DNA from 2 places in the Arthrobacter sp. MDT2-16 genome. Region 1 is predicted to be linked to the other one. Evidence: riboswitches for the same ligand, from Rfam matches in the RefSeq annotation. Region 1 holds a riboswitch; the other holds the start of a gene.
The links. A riboswitch is a leader RNA that binds a small molecule or an ion and turns the genes downstream of it on or off. The one in region 1 is predicted to bind S-adenosylmethionine.
Positions count from the first base shown of each region.

Region 2: it holds a riboswitch for S-adenosylmethionine, as region 1 does, so the genes downstream of both, ACX80N_RS13655 (bifunctional o-acetylhomoserine/o-acetylserine sulfhydrylase) here and ACX80N_RS02640 (ABC transporter substrate-binding protein) in region 1, are expected to answer to the same signal.

Region 1 covers NZ_JBTNDP010000001.1:544,221-548,192, forward strand. The annotation lists gene yjfF (galactofuranose ABC transporter, permease protein YjfF) at 1-724, shown strand, start outside; gene ACX80N_RS02635 (aminodeoxychorismate lyase) at 759-1,637, shown strand; SAM riboswitch class IV at 1,745-1,863, shown strand; gene ACX80N_RS02640 (ABC transporter substrate-binding protein) at 2,023-2,940, shown strand; gene ACX80N_RS02645 (amino acid ABC transporter permease) at 2,951-3,715, shown strand; gene ACX80N_RS02650 (amino acid ABC transporter ATP-binding protein) at 3,712-3,972, shown strand, end outside.
Region 2 covers NZ_JBTNDP010000007.1:200,290-204,261, reverse strand. The annotation lists gene ACX80N_RS13665 (hypothetical protein) at 1-234, opposite strand, end outside; gene metX (homoserine O-acetyltransferase MetX) at 323-1,498, opposite strand; gene ACX80N_RS13655 (bifunctional o-acetylhomoserine/o-acetylserine sulfhydrylase) at 1,505-2,821, opposite strand; SAM riboswitch class IV at 2,898-3,014, opposite strand; gene ACX80N_RS13650 (VOC family protein) at 3,194-3,835, shown strand; gene ACX80N_RS13645 (DUF1540 domain-containing protein) at 3,905-3,972, opposite strand, start outside.

The DNA.
Region 1 (3,972 bases):
CGCCCTCCTGCAGGCCGGCTGGAACCCGTTCGCCGTGATTCTCCTCGTGCTCCTGACCGGCGCGGTCTTCGGCCTGGCCATGGGCGCCGTGATCCAGGTCTTCGAGATCCAGCCGTTCATCGTGACCCTCGCCGGGCTGTTCCTGGCGCGCGGACTCTGCTATGTCATCAGCGTCGACTCCATCACCGTGACCGACCCCTTCTTCACCTCCATGGCCCAGGCGAGGATCCCGCTGGCGGACAAGCTGTTCGTCTCCCCCGGCGTCGTGATCGCCCTCCTCGTCGTCGCCGTCGCGTTCTACGTGCTGCACCAGACCCGGTTCGGCCGCACCGTGTACGCGATCGGCGGCGGGGAGTCCTCGGCACTGCTCATGGGCCTGGCCGTCCCGCGGACCAAGATCCTCGTGTACGGGATCAGCGGGCTGTGCTCCGCGATCGCCGGGATCCTGTTCTCGTTCTACAGCCTCTCCGGGTACAGCCTGGCGGCCACCGGGCTGGAACTGGACGCCATCGCGGCGGTCGTCGTCGGCGGGACGCTGCTGACCGGCGGGTACGGCTACGTGCTCGGATCCCTCGCCGGGGTGCTCGTCCTCGGCATCGTGCAGACGTTCATCTCCTACGAGGGGACCCTGAGCTCGTGGTGGACGCGCATCGTGATCGGGGCCCTGCTCCTGGCCTTCATCCTGCTGCAGAAGCTGTTCACCCGGAAGGTGCGCCTGACCTGAGGGCTCCGGCGCCCCGGGCCGATACGCTGGGGCCATGACTGTTCTCGTGTTCCTCGACCCGGCCCACGACGACGGCAGGATCGCCGACGCGTCGCAGCCGCAGCTCATGATCTCCGACCTCGGGGCCACCCGCGGTGACGGCGTCTTCGAGTCGATGCTGGCCGTGGACGGGACACCCCGCAAGGAGCGGGCGCACCTGGCGCGGCTCGCGTCCTCGGCCGCGGCCCTCGATCTTCAGGTGCCCGACGCCGAGGCGTGGAGCCGTGCCATCCGCACCGCCCTGCGCGCGTTCGCCGCGGCCGAGCCCGGCCGGAGCGACGCCGTCGTGAAGCTGATCGCCACCCGCGGCGTCGAGGGCGCGGGACGGGCGACGGCGTGGGTGCAGGCGGCGCCGGTCCCGGCGTCGACCCTGACCCAGCGCGAGGCGGGCCTGAAGGTCCTCTTCCTCGAACGCGGCTACGACAGCACGGTGGCGCAGCGCGCGCCGTGGCTGCTGATGGGCGCGAAGACCCTCTCCTACGCCGTCAACATGGCCGCGATCCGCTACGCCAAGGCGCACGGCGCCGACGACGTCATCTTCACCTCCTCCGACGGCAAGGTCCTCGAGGGCCCCACCTCCACCGTGCTGCTCGCCCGCGAGCGCGACGGGCGGAAGACCCTCCTCACGCCGCAGCTGGAGAGCGGCATCCTGGCGGGCACCTCGCAGGCCGCGCTGTTCGCGGCGGCGAAGGAGCAGGGGTGGGAGCTCGGCTACGGTCCGCTCGAGCCGCACCACCTCCTGGAGGCCGACGCCGTATGGCTCATCTCGAGCATCCGGCTCCTCGCCCCCGTCCTCTCGCTCGACGGGCAGGAGCTCCGCACGTCGGCCCCACTGACCGCCGAACTCACGGAGCTCGTGGACCGCTTCGTGTGAAGTCCGCCACACCACCCGCCTGAACGGGCGTGATTGCGCGTCAAGCGGCGCAATGTCCGTGGTCCCGTTTTGACCCGGCACTCCGTCCTGCCCTAGCGTTTTGCTGAAATCAAGAGTTCCAGCCTTCAGGCCCTGGCCGGCTGGACAGCAACCCTCTCCCGTAGTGGGGTGCTCCAGGTGAAGATTCGGTCGCCGGGCCCAGTCCCCCGGTTGGCAAGTACGGCGTCGTGCGGTCATGTCCCGGCTTTCGTCGGCACCTCCCGCCACAGCGCGCACAGCCCAGAACAGCGAGCGTGTCACCGAGCAGCATCTCCTCCCCCGCCGGTACCCGGCGAACGATCTCACCCAGTGCGCCCTCCCCGGGCCCGCCTCCAAGAAGGACACCATGAATCTTTCCCGCAAGCTCCTCGCGGCACTCGCCGTACCCATGCTCGCCCTGACCGTCTCCTGCGGCAGCAGCTCCAGCAGCGAACCCGCCGAGACCACGGACGCCCTGGCCGGCAGCGACCAGCAGTCGCTGGACAAGTACACCACCGAGACCACCACCCCGATCGAGGAGATCGACACGGCGGACCTCGGCCTCATCACCGACGGCACGCTGCGCGTCGGCACGCTGTCGGACGCCCCGCCGAACATCTTCCTCGAGGACGGCGTCTTCACCGGCTACGACAACGAGCTGCTGCGCGCCATCGGCGACAAGCTGGGCCTCGAGGTGGAGTTCGCGTCCACTGACTTCTCGGCGCTCCTCGCCCAGGTGCAGAACAAGCAGTACGACGTCGGATCCTCCTCGATCTCCACCACGGAGGCCCGTCGCGAGAACGTCGGCTTCACCAACGGCTACGACTTCGGCTACATGGCCGTCGTCGCCAAGAACGGCTCCCCGGTCACCGGTTTCGACTTCCTCTCGGAGAGCACCCGCATCGGCGTGGTCCAGGGCACCGTCCAGGACGACTACGTCTCCAACACCCTGGGTCTGGAGCCCGTGCGCTTCCCGGACTACAACACCGTCTACGCGAACGTGAAGAACGGCCAGGTCGACGCCTGGGTGGCGCCGTCGCAGCAGGCCACCGGCCAGGTCAAGGAAGGCGACGACACCACCATCGCCGAGACGATCATCAACACCGAGAACTTCACCGCGTACGCCGTGAACAGCGACAACCAGCCCCTCATCGACGCCCTGAACGCGGGCCTCGACGCCGTCGTCGCCGACGGCACGTGGACCGAGCTCACCAAGGAGTGGTACCCCGACCGCGAGATGCCCTCCGACTGGAAGCCCGGCAGCAAAGCCGTGGAAGTAAAGTAGCGGTCCCTGCATGGACGCCCTCGAACAGCTCGGCAAGACCTTCTTCGACTGGGAGGCGATGGCAGCCGTCCTGCCGGACCTCCTGACCGTCGGCCTGCCGAACACCCTCATGCTCGCCCTGGCCTCGGGGATCATCGGAACGGTCGTCGGCATGCTCCTCGCGATCATGGGGATCTCCCGCAACCGCGTGTTCCGGTGGATCGCCCGTATCTACACGGACATCTTCCGGGGACTGCCCGCCGTCGTGATCATCCTGCTCATCGGCCTGGGGCTCGGTCCCATCCTCCGGCAGATCACGGGCAGCACCAGTCCGTACCCCCTGGGCATCCTCGCCCTCTCGCTGATCGCCTCGGCGTACATCGGTGAGATCTTCCGCTCCGGCATCCAGAGCGTGGAGAAGGGACAGCTGGAGGCCTCGCGCGCCCTGGGCTTCAGCTACAGCGCGTCCATGCAGCTCGTGGTGGTCCCCCAGGGCGTGCGGCGCGTGCTGCCCGCCCTGGTGAACCAGTTCATCTCGCTCATCAAGGAGTCCTCGCTGGTCTACTTCATCGGCCTCGTGGCCAGTGAGCGGGAGCTCTTCCGGGTCGGTAACGACGCCGCGAGCAACACCGGCAACCTGTCGCCGCTCATCGCGGCCGGGCTGTTCTACCTGTGCCTGACGATCCCGCTGACGCACCTCGTGAACTTCATCGACAACCGGCTCCGCGTGGGCAAGAAGCAGAAGCCCGAACCGGATGAACTGGCCGCGAGGATCGGCGAAGGAGCAAAGGCGTGACGACCATCGAATCGGGAACCCTGACGGGGCGGAACCTGCACCTGTCCTTCGGCACCAACCACGTGCTGCGCGGTATCGACCTGCACGTGGACCAGGGCACGACGGCATCCGTCATCGGCCCGTCCGGCTCCGGGAAGTCGACCCTGCTGCGCGTCCTGAACCGGCTCATCGAACCGGACCAGGGTGACATCCTGCTCGACGGCCGGTCCGTCCTGAAGGACAACCCGGACGAGCTGCGCCGGCGCATCGGCATGGTG
Region 2 (3,972 bases), on a different contig from region 1:
GAGCTGGACGTCCCCGTTGGCCACCGCGTCCGCGCAGGCACTGAGATCGGGCCCGGGCTTGAAGTCCACGAACTGCGGCTGCAGTTTCTGGAAGAGGAACTCGTACACCTCGTCGCGAGACTTGCCGTCCATCGTCTCCACGGCCTCGCGGACCGCGCCCTGCAGCGCGCGGTCGGAGTCCAGCAGGATCTTGTCGCGTGCTTCCTGGTTCCAGCCGATGGTGCTCAGTTCCATGAACAGCTCCTCTTCGCCCTCGATGGATCCGGGGCCGTGTACCTCGGACGGGCCTGCCGCCGAGTAATAAGCAGGCTTAGCTCCAAGCCTAGGTGTCCGCGGGAGGAAACCCAACCGGTACCTGCGCCGTGGGATAGAAGGCTCCCCGGAGCTGGTCGTCGAGCTGGTGGATCTGGGTGAGGAAGGCGTCGTGGCCCACCGGCGAGGAGATCCGGTGCACCGGGACCTCCCCGGGCAGGCCGGAGGCGAGCCGCACGGACTGCTCCGGGAGGTAGAGCCGGTCGGTGTCGACGGCCGCGATGAAGAACTCCGACGCCGCCGTGGCCAGCGCGTCCTCCAGGCTGCCGCGGTCCCTCGCCGCGTCATGGCTCATGAGGGCCTCGGTCAGGATGACGTAGCTGTTGGCGTCGAACCTGTCCACGAGCTTGTCCGCCTGGTGGTCGAGGTAGCTCTCCACCTGGTAGCGGCCCCGGTCGGCGGGCAGGACGGACCCGAACGGCTGCTCGGCGTCCTGCTCCGCACGACCGAAGCGCGCCTGGAGCTCGCGCTCGGAACGGTAGGTGATGTGCGCGATGCGGCGGGCGATGCCGAGGCCCGCATCCGGATGCGGGCCGTCGTAGTAGTCGCCGCCGCGGTACGCCGGATCGAGCCGGATGGCCTGCACCTGCGCCTGGGCGAACGCTATCTGTTCGGCCGAGCTGGCGGCGGTGCAGGCGATGACGGCGCACCGCTCCACGCGCTGCGGATACATCAGTGCCCATTCGAGGGCGCGCGCCCCGCCCATCGACCCGCCGAGCACCGAATGCCACCGGTCGATGCCGAGGTGGTCGGCGAGCAGGCCCTCGGCCCGCACGGAGTCGCGGATGGTGACGAACGGGAACCTCGACCCCCAGGGTGTGCCGTCAGGTGCGAGGCTGGCCGGCCCCGTCGAGCCGTAGCAGCCTCCCAGCATGTTGACGGACACCACGAAGTAGCGGTCGGTGTCCACCGTGCGGCCGGGGCCCACGAGCGAGTCCCACCAGCCCTCCTCCTCCGAGGCACCGCGTGCCACATGGGAGCTGCCTGTCAGGGCATGCTGCACGAGCACCGCGTTGGAACGGTCCGCGTCGAGCCTGCCCCAGGTCTCGAAGGCGAGCTGGACGTCGGGCAGCTCGCCCCCGGTCTCCAGGGCCAGGGGCCCGATGGAGGCGATGCGCAGGAGTCCGTCTCCCGACGGGGGGCCGTCGACCCCGGGGTGCAGCGGTGCGGCAGGGTAGGTGGTCACGAAGGGCTAGGCTCCTTTGGCGGCGCGCAACCCCGCGTCGAGGTCGGCGAGGATGTCGTTGATGTTCTCCAGGCCCACGGCCAGCCGGACCAGGCCGGGCCGCACTCCCGCGGTGAGCTGCGCCTCCGCCCCCAGCTGGCTGTGCGTGGTCGATGCCGGGTGGATGACGAGCGAGCGGACGTCGCCCACGTTCGCCACGTGGGAGTGCAGCTCGAGGGCGTCCACGAAGCGCTTGCCCGCCTCCAGTCCGCCGGCGATGTCGAAGCTGACGATCGCACCCGTACCGCCGGGCCCGTACTTCCTCCCGCGCTCGTACCAGGGACTCGAGGCGAGCCCGGCGTAGGCGACGCCCTCGACGTCGTCGTGCCCCTCGAGCCACTCGGCGACGGCCTGCGCGTTCTGGACATGGCGCTCCAGGCGCAGGCTGAGCGTCTCCAGGCCCTGCGCGATGAGGAAGGCGTTGAAGGGCGACACGGCGGAGCCGAAGTCCCGCAGCAGCTGGACCCGCGCCTTCAGGATGTACGCGAGGTTGGCGCCGAGCGCGCCGTCCACGCCGAGGTCCCGCGCGTAGACCAGCCCGTGGTAGCTCTCGTCGGGGGTGTTGAGGCCCGGGAACCGCTCGGGGTACTGCGCGAAGTCGAAGTTCCCGGAGTCGACGATGACGCCCGCGATGGCGTTGCCGTGCCCGCCGAGGTACTTCGTGGCGGAATGCACCACGATGTCGGCTCCCCACTCGATGGGCCGGATCAGGTACGGCGTGGACAGGGTGTTGTCCACGATCAGGGGCACCCCGTGCTCGTGCGCGACGGCGCTGACGCCCTCGAGGTCCAGCACGTCCTGCCGGGGGTTGGACACCACCTCGCCGAAGAACAGCTTGGTGTTCGGCCGGACGGCGGCGCGCCACTGCTCGAGGTCGTCCGGGTCCTCCACGAACGTGGTCTCGATGCCGAACTTCCTCAGCGTGTGCTTGAAGAGGTTGTAGGTGCCGCCGTAGAGGCTGGGGCTGGCCACGATGTGGTCCCCGGCCTCGGCGATGTTCAGGACCGCGAAGGTCTCGGCGGCCTGCCCGGAGGCGAGCAGCAGGGCGCCGACACCGCCCTCGAGGCTCGCGATCCGCGTCTCCACCGCCTCCTGCGTCGGGTTCCCGATGCGCGTGTAGATGGGGGCGAGCTCCGTCAGGGCGAACCGGTTGGCCGCGCTCTCCGCGCTCGGGAAGACGAAGGACGTCGTCTGGTAGATGGGAAGCGCACGCGCCCCCGTGGCAGCATCCGGCACCTGGCCGGCGTGGATCTGGCGTGTCTCAAAGGACCAATCGTTGGACATGGTGCTCCCTGGTCAAGGGGCTCCTCCTCGTCCGATGCCCTGCCGACGAAGCCGTCCCGGACATCGGCCCCGCAGGAGCCCGCGCTTGCGCGGCGCCGGTACGGCGCCGAACCTGGTCTTCACCCGGGGCACCCCACCGCGGTTGGAGGGTTGCCGGCCAGCAAGCCGGGGCTTCGTGCTGGCACTCATGACCTGCATTCATGAAAGCCCATCGGAGCTGATCCGGCAATACGTGTGACGATGCGTGAAGCGGCAGCCCGGGCGGTCGGGAACGGGACACCGAGGGGACCGTCGGTGACCGCACGAGGCGCAGCATCAGGAGTAAGGCAAGCCTTAGCTGAGACCCCCATCACTTAGTGCAACACTGTCGGCATGCGCCTGGATCACGTCTCGTACGCCTGTGAACCCGATGGACTTGCCGCGACCGCCGACCGCATCTCGGGCCGGCTCGGCATGGAGCCTGTGAAGGGCGGTGTGCACCCCCGCTTCGGCACCCGGAACATGATCTTCCCGCTGGCCAATGGCCAGTACCTCGAGGTCGTCGAGGTCCTCAACCACCCCGCGTCGGACAAGGCGCCGTTCGGCCAGGCCGTACGCGCCCGCTCCGAAGCCGGCGGAGGCTGGATGGGCTGGTGCGTCGCCGTCGACGACCTCGCGCCCTTCGAGGAACGCCTCGGCCGCAGCGCGGTCCCCGGCAACCGCAAGTTCCCCGACGGCCAGGAGCTGACCTGGCAGCAGATCGGCATCAAGGGGCTCATCGCCGACCCGCAGGTCCCCTACCTGCTGCGCTGGGACGAGGGTACCGAGGAACTGCACCCCTCGAAGGCCCGTCCGGCGTCCGTCAAGCTGGACTGCCTCACGATCGCCGGTTCCTCCGAGCGGGTGACCGAGTGGCTGGGCACCGAGGTCGAGGAGACCCTCGACGGCGTCCGGGTCCAGTGGATCGCCCCGAACGGCACGCCGGGCATCATGTCGGTGACCTTCGAGACCTCCGACGGGCCCATCGAGATCTGACGCCCCGCTCCGCACGACGGGAGGGACCCGGGAACGGGTCCCTCCCGTCTCCCCGGTCCACGAGGGGGATCAGGCGTGGGTGTAGGTGAGGCAGTCGGCGGCCTCGGCGCCCGGGCCCACCTTGACCGCCGGTGCAC